Regions from separate parts of the Novosphingobium resinovorum genome, predicted to be linked through region 3. Evidence: predicted binding sites of a transcription regulator. Region 3 holds the regulator's gene; each other region holds the start of a gene.
What was found. Region 3 encodes LexA, which represses DNA repair genes until DNA is damaged. Its sites were predicted from a motif close to GTTCCNCNCTTGTTCT; they were not measured.

Region 1 (5,143 bases), 750 kb from region 3:
CCTTGCCGTGCGCCCCGACGGGCTGCTTGGCCGAGCAAAGGTGCGCAAGGTATGACCGCTCTCTCCGTTAATCCCGCCCTCCATCGGAAAGCGGCGCTCTCGCTCTGGGGCCTATGCCTGCTGGGCGGCGTGGCCGGGGCATTGCTGCTCAATGGCTATTATGCTTTCGTCATCGGCCAGATCGCGCTCCTGGCCATTGCCGGTATCGGGCTGAACGTGCTGATCGGCCTGAGCGGCCAGTTCAGTTTCGGCCACGCCGCTTTCTACGCGATCAGCGCTTATGCCGTGGCGATCTGCACGTCGCACGGCTGGTTGCCGTTCTGGCTGGCCTGGCCGCTCGGCGTCGTGGTCGCGATCGGCGTGGGCGGCCTGCTGGCTCTGCCTGCACTGCGCGTCAAAGGCCCGTATCTGGCCATGGTGACCATCGCCTTCGGTCTGGTGGTCGAACAGACGTTGGTTGAAGCCGAAGGCCTGACCGGCGGCCAGAGCGGCATCCTGCAGATACCGCCCCTCTCGCTGGCGGGGATCGTGCTGGGCGACCGGGCGATGGCGATCGCGGCGATCATCGTCGCAGCGCTGGTGATGACGGCCTATCATGTGCTGTCCGCCAACGGCTGGGGACAGGCCATGCGCGCCGTGCGGGATTCGGAGAATGCCGCTGCGTCCATTGGCATATCCCCCACGCGCACGCGCATCGTCGCCTTCATGGTATCCGCCGGGTGCTGCGCGCTGGCGGGCGGCCTTTCCGCACCGCTCAACAGTTTCGTGACGCCGCAGTCCTTCGGCCTCAACTTCTCGATCCTGCTGGTGCTGACGGTGGTGATCGGGGGCACCGGATCGCGCCCCGGACCGGTGCTGGGCGCGATCGTCATAGGCCTGCTGCCCGAACTGCTCTCTTCCTTCGAAGCGTACCGCGTCCTTGCCTACGCCGCGCTGGTGCTGATCGTGCTATGGCTGGCCCCCGGCGGCATCGCCGGGATGCTGCGCCTGCCAGCGACCCCGACCGGCGACCGCGCCGACGAGGCCGCCACCATCGCCGCTCTGCTGCCTGCTCGCCCGCGCGCCGCCCTTTCGGCACAGGGGCTGGGGATCAGTTTCGGCGGCGTGCGGGCGATCACCGACCTCGATATCGCCATCCCTGCAGCGACCGTGACGGCGCTGATAGGCCCCAACGGCGCCGGAAAATCGACCGTCATCAACATCCTGAGCGGATTTTACCGCTCGGACACCGGCGAACGCAGGATTGCAGACACTTTGCTCGCGCCCGGCAGACCCTGGCTGTCCGCAAGGGCGGGCGTGGCCCGCACTTACCAGACCTCGGCCCTGTTCGACAGCATGAGCGTGGAAGACAACGTCCTGCTCGCCATGCGCAAGGGCCGCCTTGGCGCGCTGCACGGCAAGGCGCTCGACCGGACCGGCACGGATGTGCGGCATGCGCGCGCCCTGCTGCTGGCCTGCGGCTTCGAGGGCGCACCATCGACGATCGCGGGTGTGCTGGCGCATGTCGACCGGCGACTTGTCGAGATCGCCCGCGCGCTGGCGACCGATCCCGACACCCTGTTGCTCGACGAACCCGCCGCCGGACTCTCGCAAGCGGAAAAACGCGTGCTGGGCGACCTACTGCGCCAGATCGCCGCAGCCGGGATCGGCGTCGGGCTGGTCGAGCACGACATGGCGCTGGTGATGAGCGTGTCGGATCAGGTTGCCGTGCTGCGCACCGGCGCATTGATCGCACAAGGCACACCGGCCGAGATCCAGGCCGACCCTCTCGTGCGCGAAGCCTATCTGGGCGAAAGACGGATCGGCGGACAGGCCCCGGCCGTTCCCAAAGGCGGAGAGCCCTGCCTTGGCGCCTACGCGATCCACGCGGGTTATGGCGCAGTCGATGTGCTGCACGGCATCGACATCGAAGTCCGCCCCGGCGAAGCCGTCGCCCTGCTGGGCGCGAACGGCGCGGGCAAATCCACGCTGATGCGCATCCTTTCCGGACTGATGGCGCCGCGTTCGGGCCATCTCCGGCTCGAAGGCACGCAGATCGGTGCGCAGGACAGCCGCGCCCGCGTACGCCAGGGGCTGGTACTGGTTCCGGAAGGACGGCAGGTTTTCCCCGAACTGTCGGTCCACGACAACCTGCGGCTCGGCGGCTATACCCGCCGTGAGAATGCGGCGGCACGCATGTCGGCGATACTGGAGCGCTTTCCCCCTCTTGCCACCATGCTGGACCGGCAGGCCGGGCTGCTGTCGGGCGGAGAACAGCAAATGCTGGCCATCGGCCGCGCCCTGATGGCCCAGCCGCGCCTGCTCCTGCTCGACGAACCTTCGCTGGGGCTGTCGCCGCAGATGACGTCGGACTTGTTCGAACAGCTTCGGCAGCTTCGCGACGAAGGCATGGCGATAATGATCGTCGATCAGATGGCCGATCTGGCGCTCAACCTGTCCAGCCGCGCCTATGTGCTGCGCGGCGGCCATGTCGCAGCGGCGGGAGCATCGGCGCAGATCGCCGCGGACGACAGCCTCGATAACCTGTACTTCGGCGGCTGAACCGAGCTCCGGACGGACACGGCTGGCTCCATGGTGACCGACCTGCCAGCTCGGCGGCAAATGCATCCGGAAAATAGAAGCTGCCCACGCAGATCAAAAGGTCGCGACGACCGGGACACCGATCGCCGCGACCGCTGCCGTTTGACAGGGGGTTAGCATTGCTGACCCATCGGCAGCACCCCCAATCTGGGTCGCCGACGCGATCGTACCAATCCGGATTAAACGGATATGACGACTCACCATCGGCCGACTTGCAAAGGATTTGATTGGAACATATAAGGAACATATGTCTCGTTCCTCCATCATGGACCGTCTCGAAATTCTTGCCGATGCCGCCAAGTATGATGCCTCCTGCGCGTCGTCCGGTACCGCGAAAAGAAACAGTCGTGACGGACGCGGGCTGGGCTCGACGGAGGGCATGGGCATTTGCCATGCCTATGCCCCGGACGGGCGGTGCATTTCGCTGCTGAAGTTGCTGCTGACGAACCACTGCATCTTCGATTGCCATTACTGCATCAACCGCAAGAGCTCGAACGTGCGCCGCGCGCGTTTCACGCCGCAGGAAGTGGTAGATCTCACGCTTTCGTTTTATCGCCGCAACTATATCGAGGGGCTGTTTCTCTCCTCCGGGATCGTGAAGTCTTCCAGCCATACGATGGAACAATTGATAGAGGTCGCACGTATCCTGCGGGAAGAGCACGATTTTCGTGGATACATCCATTTAAAGACAATTCCGGAGGCGGACCCCGAACTGGTGGCGCAGGCGGGACTGTGGGCGGACCGGGTCTCGATCAACGTCGAACTGCCTACCGATGCGGGATTGTCTCGCCTTGCGCCGGACAAGAACGCGGCCACCATAGAAGGTGCCATGGGCAGGCTTTCGGGCGCGATAACCGAGGCGCATGATGCTCGAAAGCGTTTTCGCAAAGCGCCCATATTTGCCCCCGCCGGGCAATCGACCCAGATGATCGTCGGCGCGGACGGCGCCAGCGATGCCCAGATCGTGGGAAAGGCCAGTACGCTCTACGACCGCTTTGCCCTCAAGCGCGTGTACTATTCCGCCTTCAGTCCGATCCCCGAGGCCAGCGCCGTATTGCCTCTGAGGCGCCCGCCGCTGATGCGGGAGCATCGGCTCTATCAGTCCGACTGGTTGATGCGCTTTTACGGTTTCGCGCCGCAGGACGTGCAACAGGCGACCGAGGATGACGGCATGCTGCCGCTCGACATCGACCCCAAGCTCGCCTGGGCGCTCAAGTTCCGGGACCGGTTCCCGGTCGATCTGAACCGCGCCCCGCGTGAAGCGATGTTGCGGGTGCCGGGGCTTGGCGTGAAGGCGGTCGATGCGATCCTCGCCGCGCGGCGGCATCGATCGATCCGGCTGGAGGATCTCGCGCGGCTCAGCATCTCGGTGAAGAAGCTGCGGCCTTTCATCGTCACCGACGACTGGCGCCCCACCCTGCTCCTCGACCGCGCGGACCTGCGAGCGCGCCTTGCTCCACCGGCGCAGCAGATGGAATTGTTCGCATGATCGCCGCGGCCATCGGGCAGCCCGACGACTTCGAGGCCTGGCGCGACGAGGCCCGGCGGCTGGTCGCGCGCGGCATAGCGCCCGAGGCGACGGCCTGGGGCGATGCGGACGGTTCGGCGGATCTTTTCGCCGCACCGTCGTCGCCCCAGTCTACGGAACCCTTGCGTCAGGTGCGGGCGAGCCGGGCTTTTCTCGACCTTGCCGGAAGCGTCGTCCTGCACTGCGACGCCGCGCGGCTGGGGCTGCTCTATCGCGTGCTCTGGCGGCTGCAGGACCGGCCTCGCCTGCTCGAGGATGCCGCCGATCGCGACGTCGCAGCGCTGGAGCGCATGGCGAAGCAGGTCCGGCGGGACATTCACAAGATGCGCGCTTTCGTCCGTTTCCGCAGCGTGGCCGACGAAGACGGGATCGAACGCTTCGTCGCCTGGTTCGAGCCCGAACACCGGATCGAGCGCGCCAACGCCGACTTCTTCGTCAACCGCTTCGCCAGCCAGCGCTGGTCGATCCTGACGCCCCGCCTTTCCCTGCACTGGGACGGGGAAGTATTGCTGGAAGGCCCGCCCGCATCGCGTGCGGACGCGCCGGCTGAAGACGCGACCGAGGACCTGTGGCTCGGCTACTATCGCTCGATCTTCAATCCGGCGCGGCTCAAGGTCGGCATGATGCTCAAGGAGATGCCGCGCCGGTACTGGAAGAACCTGCCCGAAGCTCGCCAGATTCCCGATCTCATCGCGGGGGCGCACAAGCGCGAGGCTGCGATGATCGCCAGCGGTGCCGATCTTTTCGAGCAGGAAGCCGCGCCCTTCAGCCTGCAGGCCATCGCCGAAGGTATCGTACAATGCCGCCGCTGTCCGATCGGGTGCAACGGCACGCGCGCCGTCATGGGCGAAGGGCCGCAGACCGCCGACCTCATGATCGTCGGCGAACAGCCCGGCGATACCGAGGAGCGCGAAAATCGCCCCTTCATCGGGCCAGCCGGGCAATTGCTCGACCGCGCGCTCGGCGAGGCAGGCGTGGACCGGACGGCGGCTTACGTCACCAACGCGGTCAAGCACTTCAAGTTCGCCCCGCGCG
Region 2 (5,143 bases), 1.2 Mb from region 3:
CGCATGCGGCGGGGGCTGGCATGACCGGGACGCTGAACACGGTGGGGCTCGGCATCGCGGGACGGCTGCGCGACCTGACGATGACCATCCATGCGGGGGAAGTCACTGCGATCTGCGGACCGAACGGCGCGGGCAAGTCGACGCTGCTGTCCTGCCTGGCGGGACTGGTGGAGCCCGATACCGGCGTTGCCGCGCTGGGCGGGCGAGTGATGCATGCGGTGCCGCCGCGGGAACGCGCGCAGTGCATCGGCTATCTTCCGCAAAGCCCCGAAGTGGCGTGGGACGTCACGGTCGAAGTGCTGGTCGGGCTCGGCCGCCTGCCCTGGCAGGATACAGGTACGGGCGGTGGGCGGACCGCGATCGATGCCGCGATCGCGACGATGGACCTCGAGGCATTCCGAAAACGGCCCGTCTCGCAGTTGTCGGGAGGTGAGCGGGCGAGGGCGCTGATGGCGCGGGTGCTGGCGACTGGCCCGGCCTGGCTGCTGGCGGACGAGCCGCTGGCCAATCTCGATCTCGGCCATGCGCTCGCATTGATGGGGCGCCTGCGCGAGCAAGGCCGCCAGGGCCGCGGCGTGGTGCTGGTCCTGCACGACCTGGCAACCGCGATGAACTACGCCGATCGCGTCATGGTGCTGCACGAGGGAAGGATCGCTGCTGACGGAGAGCCCGGCCACGCCTTGTCCGAAGACGTCATCCGGAACGTTTGGGGCTGTCCGGCCCGCTGGTTGGGCGAACCGGGAGCGCGTGCGCTTTCGCTGGGGTGAGCGTCAGCTTTCGACGAAGTGGCCCTTCGACCAGATGCGCATGGGCTCTTCGCGCTTTTCCGCCTCGCGCTGGTGCATCTCGCGCTGGCGGTCGAACAGCAGCGATCCCGTGCCACGGGCGAAACGGCTGCGACGGAACGGAATTTCGGCGCCTGAAGTCATCATCTCTCTCCTTTGGAGAGATAACGCGCAGCGCTTGCGTCCGGTTCCCTCAGCGCGTGCCGACGCCGCGCGCGAACTGTTCCTGCAGATTGGACAGCGTGCGGGCCGGGACCGGGGCGAGCGACCTGGCGGTCTTGCCCTTGCGCAGCGCGGCGCGGTCCTTCTCGTCGGGCTCGATGGCGCGGACCCGCACCGCCGCCTTGCCCTGCGTGCGGATGCCCAGCTCCTCCGCTGCGCCGCGCGAAAGGTCGATGATGCGCGCGCTCTCGCCATACGGGCCGCGGTCGTTGATACGCACGATGATGCGCCTGCCGGTGTCGAGCGAGGTGACTTCCACATAAGCGGGCAGGGGCAGCGTCTTGTGCGCGGCGGTGATCCAGCCGGGGCGGAAGCGTTCTCCGTTGGCCACCTGGTTGCCGCTTTCCGAACCATACCACGTCGCATAGCCGAGCATGTCGTAGCCGGGCTGCGCGGCGGGAGTATAGGTTACGCCGCGCACCTTGTAGGGAGGGCCGATGCGGACGGGCACGTCGCTGACGGGGCGGTACTTCACCCCGCCGCCGCATGCCGCGAGCATGGCGACGAGGGACAGAACGGCAATGTTCCGTAAGGGGGCGCTGCGGATGAGGCCGGGCATGGCGGGCAGACTAGCCCCCGAGCGTCCGTGCTCCAATGCGGGCGATGCGGCTATCCACAAGCGAGACCGGCACCGGTCCTACCTTGTGCAATGGTCGTAATACCCCGCCCGGCAGGCCGCGACGTCCTGACGCCATTCGCGCATGTCCCGCTCGTAGCGGCGACGCTCCTCGGCGTAATCTGCGCGGGCGTCATCGTAGTCGCGACGATCGGCGGCGTAGCCTTCGTCCTCGACATCCCGCCGCCCGCGCGCCGAATCGTAATCGCGCCAGCCTTGCGCATACCCGGCATCGCGCTGGCGCACATAGTCCAGCTGATCGCGGTTCATGCGGCGGATCGTCGCGGCATCACGGGCGATCGCTTCTGGTGTCATGGTCGGATCGCGCGGATCGTCGGCAAGCACCGGCGCAGCCATGCCCACAACCAGCGACAGCGCCACCACGCGCCCGAACAGCTTTGCAGCCCCCATTATTCAATTCCCCTGAGCCTGATCGGCGCACCCGATGGGCGCTATCTGCCAGCAGGCTTGGGGGCTTGCAAAGGACTTGCGACAAGCGGTTCGTCGCGTGGCGAGGGCGCTCAGCTGCCGCCGGAGCCGGGCGCCTGCGGGTCGGCGGGGCATTTCACGGCATTGCCGTTCCAGCAAGCCGGGTTCCTGACCTCCCACTGCTTGCGGTCGGTGCGATAGTCCTGCTCGGCGGCATCGTGGCGATCGAGCGTGGCGTCGTAGGCGGCGGCATCGCGGGCGGTCTTCATGTCGTTGAGGGCGACGGCGGCGTCATGTTGGGAGCGGCTGGCTTCGTTGCGCGCAAGCTGTTCCTGTGCAGCGGCGGCCTGCTCGGCATTGAGCATCCGGCGCTTTGCTTCCGGATCGCCCGCTTCGGGTGCGCTGGCAGCGGGCCGCTCAGTCGTGTCCTGCGCGGAAGCGAAGTGCGGCACGGCAAAGGCGATCACCGCCGCAGCGGCAAGTTTCGGGATATGGCGCATGGCTTTCTCCTGATCTGGCAAGCCGCCATGGAAGCGGCTTCGGTTAGTCGGAAGAAACGTGCGCGAAAGGGCAGGGTTTCCGGCTTGTCGCCCGGATGCCCCGCCCCGTCGTCTTCAGCCTTAAGGCCGCCTGCCGATGTAGTGTCCGACGTAGCGTGATCCGTCACTATCGCGTGAGAACTCGAACACGATGGCCAGTTCGGCGCGGTTAGGCCCAAAGTTGCGTCCAAGGAAGGTGCCGCGAAAACCGTTGACCTGATCGACCAGCGTGCCGCTCCAGCTATTGGTCGCGCGGTCGAATCTGCCTTCCGCCGCCAGCAGGCCGATCTGGACTTGCGTTCTGTCCTCGATGATCGACAGCGGGATCGATCCGAATATGAACGTGCTCGACGGCGTATAGGACCAGTAGACCTCCCGATCGTTGCCGGGAATGTTCGAGAGTTCGAGTTTCCTGGTGCCAGGAATGCCGCCGTAGAGCGTCACGCCGCCGGTATAGCCGAGGGAGTCGGGGAGCGGATCGCTCGGCGAGGACGGGCTGCCCATCAACGCCACGCGGTATTGATAAGCGGGATGCGCAGTGCCGTCCGTATCGGTGATGGTCCGAGCGGCGCGCCACATGGTGAGTGCCGTATACCGGGGCTGGGCAGGCAGTCCCAGGGACGTCAGCAGCAACTGGTTGGCCCGCTGATCTTTTTCATAAAGGGCATAAGTCAGACCCTGCACCCGATCCTGCGCGGTGAAGCTGACGGTCGCGCCATCGTGCAGAAGGTCCAGGCGTTCGGGCTCATGGGTGTAGTTGAACGCGGCGCCGTGTGTCTCGTCGATGAGAGCGCCCGAGACGAAAAACAGCTTGTCCGCTTCCGCGGTCTGGCTCGGGTCGATGATGACGTTCGCGAGATAGGCGAGGTTCGAGTTCAGCGCGAAGTCGGCGGAGTAATCGGTCACGACGTAGCTCGGCGTCGGCGTTGGAGCCGGGGTGGGGGCAGGCGTCGGTGCCGGTGTCGGCGCAGGCGTGGGTGTCGAGCCGCCGCCCGAACCGGAGTCGCCACCTCCGCACGCGGTAAGCGCCAGCACGCTTGCCGCGAGAGCAAGATTCAGAAATCGCAATGGTATTCCCCCGTAGTCGCAGCGGGAACTAGACACCTCGTGAAGCGGCGCGCAAGTGGGCGCGGAGATGTCCACAAGACTTGCCTTGTGCGCCCCGCACCCCATCTACGGCAAAACCCGCGATGCGCCCCCTTGAAGCGCGCGAACAAATCTGGAACACGTGCCTCCCATGAGTCTCACCCACATCACCGTGCGCGGCGCGCGCGAGCACAACCTCAAGGGCTTCGACATTGCGCTCCCGCGTGAGAAGCTGATCGTCATCACCGGGCTGTCGGGCTCGGGCAAGTCGAGCCTCGCCTTCGACACGATCTATGCGGAGGGGCAGCGCCGCTATGTCGAGAGTCTCTCGGCCTATGCGCGCCAGTTCCTCGAGATGATGCAGAAGCCGAACGTCGAGCATATCGACGGCCTCTCGCCCGCCATCTCGATCGAGCAGAAGACCACCAGCCGCAATCCGCGTTCGACGGTGGCGACGGTGACCGAGATCTGGGACTACATGCGCCTGCTGTGGGCGCGCGTGGGCATTCCCTATTCCCCCGCCACCGGCCTGCCGATCGAGGCGCAGACGGTCTCTAACATGGTCGACCGGGTGATGGCGCTGCCGGAAGGCACGCGCCTCTACCTGCTCGCCCCCGTGGTGCGCGGCCGCAAGGGCGAATACCGCAAGGAACTCGCCGAGTGGCAGAAGGCGGGTTACACCCGCGTGCGCATCGACGGTGAGTTCTACGCCATCGAGGACGCGCCTGCGCTCGATAAGAAGTACAAGCATGACATCGAGGTCGTGGTGGACCGCATTGCGGTGAAGGAGGGCATCCAGACCCGCCTTGCCGACAGCTTCGAGCAGGCCCTCAAGCTGGCCGAAGGGCTGGCCTATGCCGACATGGCCGACGGCAACGTCCCCGGCCGCGAGGAAGAGGAGCAGGGCAAGAACCTGAAAGGCGCCGGCCTCCCCGCCAACCGCATCGTCTTCTCGGAAAAGTTCGCCTGCCCCGTCAGCGGCTTCACCATCGAGGAGATCGAGCCGCGCCTGTTCTCGTTCAATGCCCCGCAAGGCGCCTGCCCGGCCTGCGATGGCCTTGGCGAGAAGCTGCTGTTCGACCCGCAGCTGGTCGTGCCGAACGAGCACCTGACGCTCAAGCAGGGCGCGATCGTGCCCTGGGCCAAGTCCAACCCGCCCAGCCCCTACTACATGCAGGTGCTCTCCAGCCTGGCCGCGCACTTCGGCTTCAACCTGACGACGCCGTGGGACGAACTGCCCGGCGAGATCAAGCTGGTGATCCTCTACGGCACCGGCGGCAAGGCCGTGCCGCTCACCTTCAAGGACGGGCGCAAGGAATACACCGTCAACAAGGCGTTCGAAGGCGTCATTGGCAACCTCAACCGCCGCATGCTGCAGACCGACAGCGCCTTCATGCGCGAGGAACTGAGCAAGTATCAGACCGCGCAGCCCTGCGAGACCTGCGACGGCAAGCGCCTCAAGCCCG
Region 3 (5,143 bases):
TTTCCTCATCCAGGCCCGCGCCGCCTGCGGCCTTCCGGTGATCCGCAAGGATTTCATGGTCGATCCCTGGCAGGTCGCGGAAGCGCGCGCGATCGGTGCCGATGCCATCCTCATCATCGTCGCCGCACTGGACGACGTGCTGATGGCGGAAATCGAAGCCGCTGCGACCGAGCGTGGCCTCGACTGCCTCGTCGAAGTTCACAACGAATCTGAAATGGAGCGTGCAAGTCGTTTGAAATCGCGCCTTATTGGTGTGAATAACCGTGACCTGCGACGTTTCGCCACCGATATCGGCACGACTGAGCGCCTCGCCCCGCTGGCGCCGGCAGGCACGCTGCTGGTGAGCGAAAGCGGCATCAACGTCCATGCCGATCTGGTACGCCTGTCCTCGTGCGGCGCCCGGACATTCCTCGTCGGCGAAAGCCTCATGCGCCAGAACGACATCGAGGCAGCCACGCGCGCGCTACTAACCGGAGCCTGAACGCCATGGGTTCGCGATGAGCAAGTCCCTCACTCACATCGACCCGGACGGCAACGCGCACATGGTCGACGTTGGCGCCAAGGCCGAGACGCAGCGCATCGCCGTGGCATCCGGACGCATTTCCATGAGCGCGGATGCCCTTGCCGCGATCCGCGCCGGGAATGCTCCGAAGGGTGACGTGCTTGGAACCGCGCGCATTGCTGGCATCATGGCGGCCAAGCGGACGGCCGATCTCATCCCCATGTGCCACCCGCTGCCGCTCGATGCCGTAAACCTCGACTTCGCTTTCGAGGATAATGCTATCCGCGTCATCGCGAAGGCTTCGCTGACCGGTCGCACCGGGGTAGAAATGGAAGCGATAACAGCAGCTTCTATCGCACTTGTCACAATTTACGACATGGCCAAAGCGCTCGACAAGGGCATGGTCATCGGAGACATCCGCCTGGTCGAGAAAATCGGCGGTAAATCAGGCCATTGGAAGATGGACGGATGGACTGAATGAACGGCTCCGCGCCGCTCTCTCTGGAGGAGGCACAAGCTCGCCTCCTCGCGCTCGTCACCCCGCTGTCGATAGAGCGTGTCGATATCGAAGGCGCGCTCGGCCGTTTCCTGGCTGAACCGCTGCACGCCAGACGCACGCAGCCCTCCGCAAATCTGTCAGCCATGGACGGCTACGCCGTCACGGCAGGCGACATGCGCGGCCCCTGGAGGATCGCCGGTGAAAGTGCCGCCGGGCATCCTTATGTCGGCCCGCTCTCGCAAGGAGAGGCAGTCCGAATTTCGACGGGCGCGATGCTGCCGCCCGACGCGGCGGCCGTCATAATCCAGGAAGACCTGACACGCGAGGGCGCGAACCTTATACTCTCGGGCGAGCCGCCCGCACCGGCGCACAAGCACATCCGCCATTGCGGGATGGATTTTGCCCAGGGCGTGGAAGTCCTGCCCGCTGGTCTGCACATCGCGCCCGCGCAGATGGCGCTGGCGATCGCGGCCGGCCATACGCACCTTCCCGTGCATCGCACACCGCGCCTGACCGTGATCGACAGCGGCGACGAACTCGCCTCCGATCCGGAGCGCTGTGCACCGCACCAGGTTCCCGCCAGCAACGGCGCGATGCTGACGGCCATGGCGCGTTCGCTGGGCGTGGATGCGCGGCGGATCGGCCCGGTGCCCGATACGATCAAGGCAATAACCTCCGCTTTCGAAGCATCCGCCGATGCCGACCTCATCGTAACGAGCGGCGGCGCTTCGGTCGGCGATCACGACCTCATTCGTCCGGCACTCGAAAGCTGGGGCGCGGGCATCGATTTCTGGCGTGTCGCGATCAAGCCCGGCAAACCAATCCTAGTCGCCACCCGCGACGTGGCAGGACGCCGTCAGATCGTGCTGGGCCTGCCGGGCAATCCGGTCTCCAGCTACGTCACCGCTTACCATTTCCTGCTCCCCGTCCTGCGCGCGATGCAGGGGGCTGCGCGCCCCTTGCCCATGCGGCTGACAGCCCGGCTGGCCATGCCGCTGCACCCAAGCGGCCGTCGCCGGGAATTCCTGCGCGGTTGGTGGGACGGAGAAAATGTGACGGTAAGCCCGCTGCAGGACAGCGGCGCCCTGTCGTCCCTGGCGGCAAGCAACGTGCTGGTCGATCGGTCGGCGCTGGCCGGTCCGGCACAGGCTGGTGAAGAAGTCCGGATATACTTGCTCCAGAACGGCGGTATTGCCTGAAGTATCGGCAATTGGTTGCTTGATTGTTCCCTCAATGTTCACTACCAGAACAAACGCGATCAGGGTTTGCCTGGTTCGGAGGTCACGAGAAGGCAGCGACATGTTGACGCGCAAGCAGCACGAATTGCTCCGGTTCATCCAGGTCCGGCTTGAGGAGACAGGCATCTCCCCCAGCTTCGAGGAGATGAAGGAGGCGCTCGACCTCAAGTCCAAGTCCGGTGTTCACCGACTGATTTCCGCACTGGAAGAACGCGGCTTCATCCGCCGCCTTCCCAACCGTGCACGTGCGCTCGAAGTCTTGCGCCAGGCCGATGACACGGGAAGCAAGGCCCTGCGTCCTTCTGCAGCGAACAGCAATGATGGATTGGCGCGTCCGCAGACGCCGCGTCGTTCCGTCGAAGCCGCCAACGACGTTATCGAGATCCCGCTGCACGGGCGTATTGCCGCAGGTGTGCCGATCGAGGCTCTCGAAGGACAGTCCATGTTGCCTGTCCCTGCCGCCCTGCTTGGCTCCGGCGAGCATTACGCGCTCGAGGTCTCCGGCGACTCGATGATCGAGGCGGGCATTCTGGATGGTGATTTCGCCCTCGTGAAGCGCACGAATGCCGCTCGCGACGGCGAGATCGTCGTTGCCCTGATCCGCGGGGAAGAGGCCACCCTCAAGTACCTTCGGCGCGAGGCGGGAATGGTGCGGTTGGATCCCGCAAATGCCGCTTACGAACCGCAGATTTACGGTGCGGACGAAGTGGAAGTCCAAGGCAAGCTCGCCGGCCTGCTTCGACGGTACAACTGACACGGCCACGCTGCGCCATGAAGGCCTTGGCGCAGCAGCAACCGGTAATTACTGCGATTTGCGCGGCGCAGGAGCATTCCTGTAACGGTGAACAGGCCGGGGACGCCACCAGCCGTGTTCACCTTGGGTCTGGGCTACCGTATCGATACGGGCCTTGCCCAGATATACCGCCAGCCCGCCAGTCTGCCCAAGCGATCCTCGATCGGCCTTGAACCAGCGCGGCTTGCAACTGCGCGGCAGCCAGCGATCCGATATGACGATGTCGCTGCGTTCGCATGCAGCGGCGAGCGACCGTTCCGCGACGGCATCGCGGCCCCGCGAAACCAGCACATGCCACGTGGTGCCGGAGCGTCTGACCGGCAAGGCGCAGAAATCACGGTTGCAGCGGGCACCCGGGAACTTGTCGAACGTGACCGGGTCTGCCTCGATCCCGGCGAATTCCATGAGATTGTCCCGGGCGTAGCCGCTTTCGCTGTTTCGAAGCAGGTAAAGCCGTTTCCCGCCATCTTCGACCAGCCCGACATGGCGACCATCTCCGGACACCAGCATGTCCGCCGCCGGTGCGGTCGCCAGCAAGAACACACCGACCGAGGCGATCGGTAGCCCGGCCCAGCGAATGCGGCCGCTCCAAAGGCCCATCCACAGACCTCCCGCGACGAAAAGCAGGAATGCCCAGGTGTCTGTACCGGGAAGCAGGTTCACAGCGCCCGGTCTCGACGCGAACCAGCGGGCCAGGCCGACCAGCAGGTCTATCGAGATTCCGGCGAGCCACCAGACCGGCCCGCCCAGCCCGGCGATATCGAGGACCAATGCACAAGCCAGCAAAGGCATCACGACAAAGGTAGACAGCGGAATTGCCGCCACGTTGGCCAGCGCTCCATACACTCCGGCGCGGTGGAAATGATACAGGCCGATCGGCATGAGCGCGAGGTCGATGACCACGCCCGTCAGCAGCAGGAGGGCAAGATGGCGAAGCCCGGTCATGGCAAGCCCTTCGTCGCGCGGTCCAAGGAAGTGCCGCACGGGCTTGGCCGTACTGACGGCGATCAGCGCCAGGACCGCGCCGAAGCTCAGTTGGAAGCTCGGCCCGATCACCGCCTCCGGCCAGAGCAACAGGACGCAGAACGCCGCCACCGCAAGCATGCGCAGGGACAAGGGCTCCCGCCCCAAAGCCAGTGCGATCAGGACCAGGAGGGAGCCGATGCAGGACCGAACGGTCGGAACTTCCGACCCGGAAAGCAAAGTGTAAGCGACGCCTGCAGCGGCCCCCGCACCGGCCGCGACGACCGGCAGCCTCACCCTCAGGGCCACCCACGGGAACAGCGCCAGCAACCGGATGACCAGTAGATAGACCGCCCCGACCATCGCGCTGACATGCAGGCCGCTGATCGAGAGCAGATGCGCCAACCCCGAGTCGCGCATGGCCTGGTCGTCAGCCTCCGTAATGCCGCCGCGATCGCCGGTGACGAATGCAGCGGCGATGCCCGCTCGTTCGTCCCCGATGCGGGCGCGAATATGGTTCGTCAAAGATTGTCGGATATCCAGCAATCCCCACTCGCTTCGCTTGCCTTTCCGGACGACCTTCACCTCACCTGTGACCGAACCGCTCGCGGCGATGCCTGTGAACCAGGACGTGCGCGCAAAGTTGTAGGCGCCGGGCAGCATGGGCGGCGCCGGCGGCATCAACCGTGCCCGGAAAGCCACCAGATCGCCCACCGCGATCCCGGTCGTCGATCCCTTGCCGGGAACGTTGAGCCGGACCTTGATCGCGTTGCCGGGCGAAGCGTCATGGCCGGAGCCGCTCAGGGGGTCACGCATGGCCAGCAGCAACCTGTCGCGTCCCAAGGCCGGCTGCGATTCGATCGCCAGAACCTGCGCGCTGAAATTTCCCGATAGCGGGCGCTCGATGGCGGGTTGTCCCACCAGTTCGGAACGCGCCCAGACGACGAGGCAACCGGCAACCACCACCAGCGGCAACAGCGACAACGCCCGACCGAGATGCGGGTAAACCACGCGCAAGGGAAAGGATGCATAACAAATTGCACAAATTGCAACAAGAGCGCCGCAAAGGCCTGCCCAAGCAGGTGCCGAAGGCAGCCAAAACCACGCAATTATGCCGGTTGCGAAGGCCACCGTCACCCATGGTGCGC

Region 1: BES08_RS06750 (putative DNA modification/repair radical SAM protein) is a predicted target of LexA. The motif match lies at 2,810-2,825, and genes of this name have one in related genera.
Region 2: uvrA (excinuclease ABC subunit UvrA) is a predicted target of LexA. The motif match lies at 3,802-3,817, and genes of this name have one in related genera.

The regions. Positions count from the first base shown of each region.
Region 1 covers NZ_CP017075.1:1,469,245-1,474,387, forward strand. Annotated here, with positions in the region: gene BES08_RS06740 (branched-chain amino acid ABC transporter permease) at 1-55, shown strand, start outside; gene BES08_RS06745 (ATP-binding cassette domain-containing protein) at 52-2,541, shown strand; gene BES08_RS06750 (putative DNA modification/repair radical SAM protein) at 2,828-4,069, shown strand; gene BES08_RS06755 (UdgX family uracil-DNA binding protein) at 4,066-5,143, shown strand, end outside.
Region 2 covers NZ_CP017075.1:1,938,674-1,943,816, reverse strand. Annotated here, with positions in the region: gene BES08_RS09025 (FecCD family ABC transporter permease) at 1-24, shown strand, start outside; gene BES08_RS09020 (ABC transporter ATP-binding protein) at 21-767, shown strand; gene BES08_RS33600 (hypothetical protein) at 771-929, opposite strand; gene BES08_RS09015 (septal ring lytic transglycosylase RlpA family protein) at 979-1,566, opposite strand; gene BES08_RS09010 (hypothetical protein) at 1,645-2,034, opposite strand; gene BES08_RS09005 (hypothetical protein) at 2,145-2,552, opposite strand; gene BES08_RS09000 (hypothetical protein) at 2,673-3,659, opposite strand; gene uvrA (excinuclease ABC subunit UvrA) at 3,829-5,143, shown strand, end outside.
Region 3 covers NZ_CP017075.1:722,528-727,670, reverse strand. Annotated here, with positions in the region: gene trpC (indole-3-glycerol phosphate synthase TrpC) at 1-481, shown strand, start outside; gene moaC (cyclic pyranopterin monophosphate synthase MoaC) at 498-983, shown strand; gene BES08_RS03220 (molybdopterin molybdotransferase MoeA) at 980-2,200, shown strand; gene lexA (transcriptional repressor LexA) at 2,301-2,993, shown strand; gene BES08_RS03210 (ComEC/Rec2 family competence protein) at 3,042-5,143, opposite strand, start outside.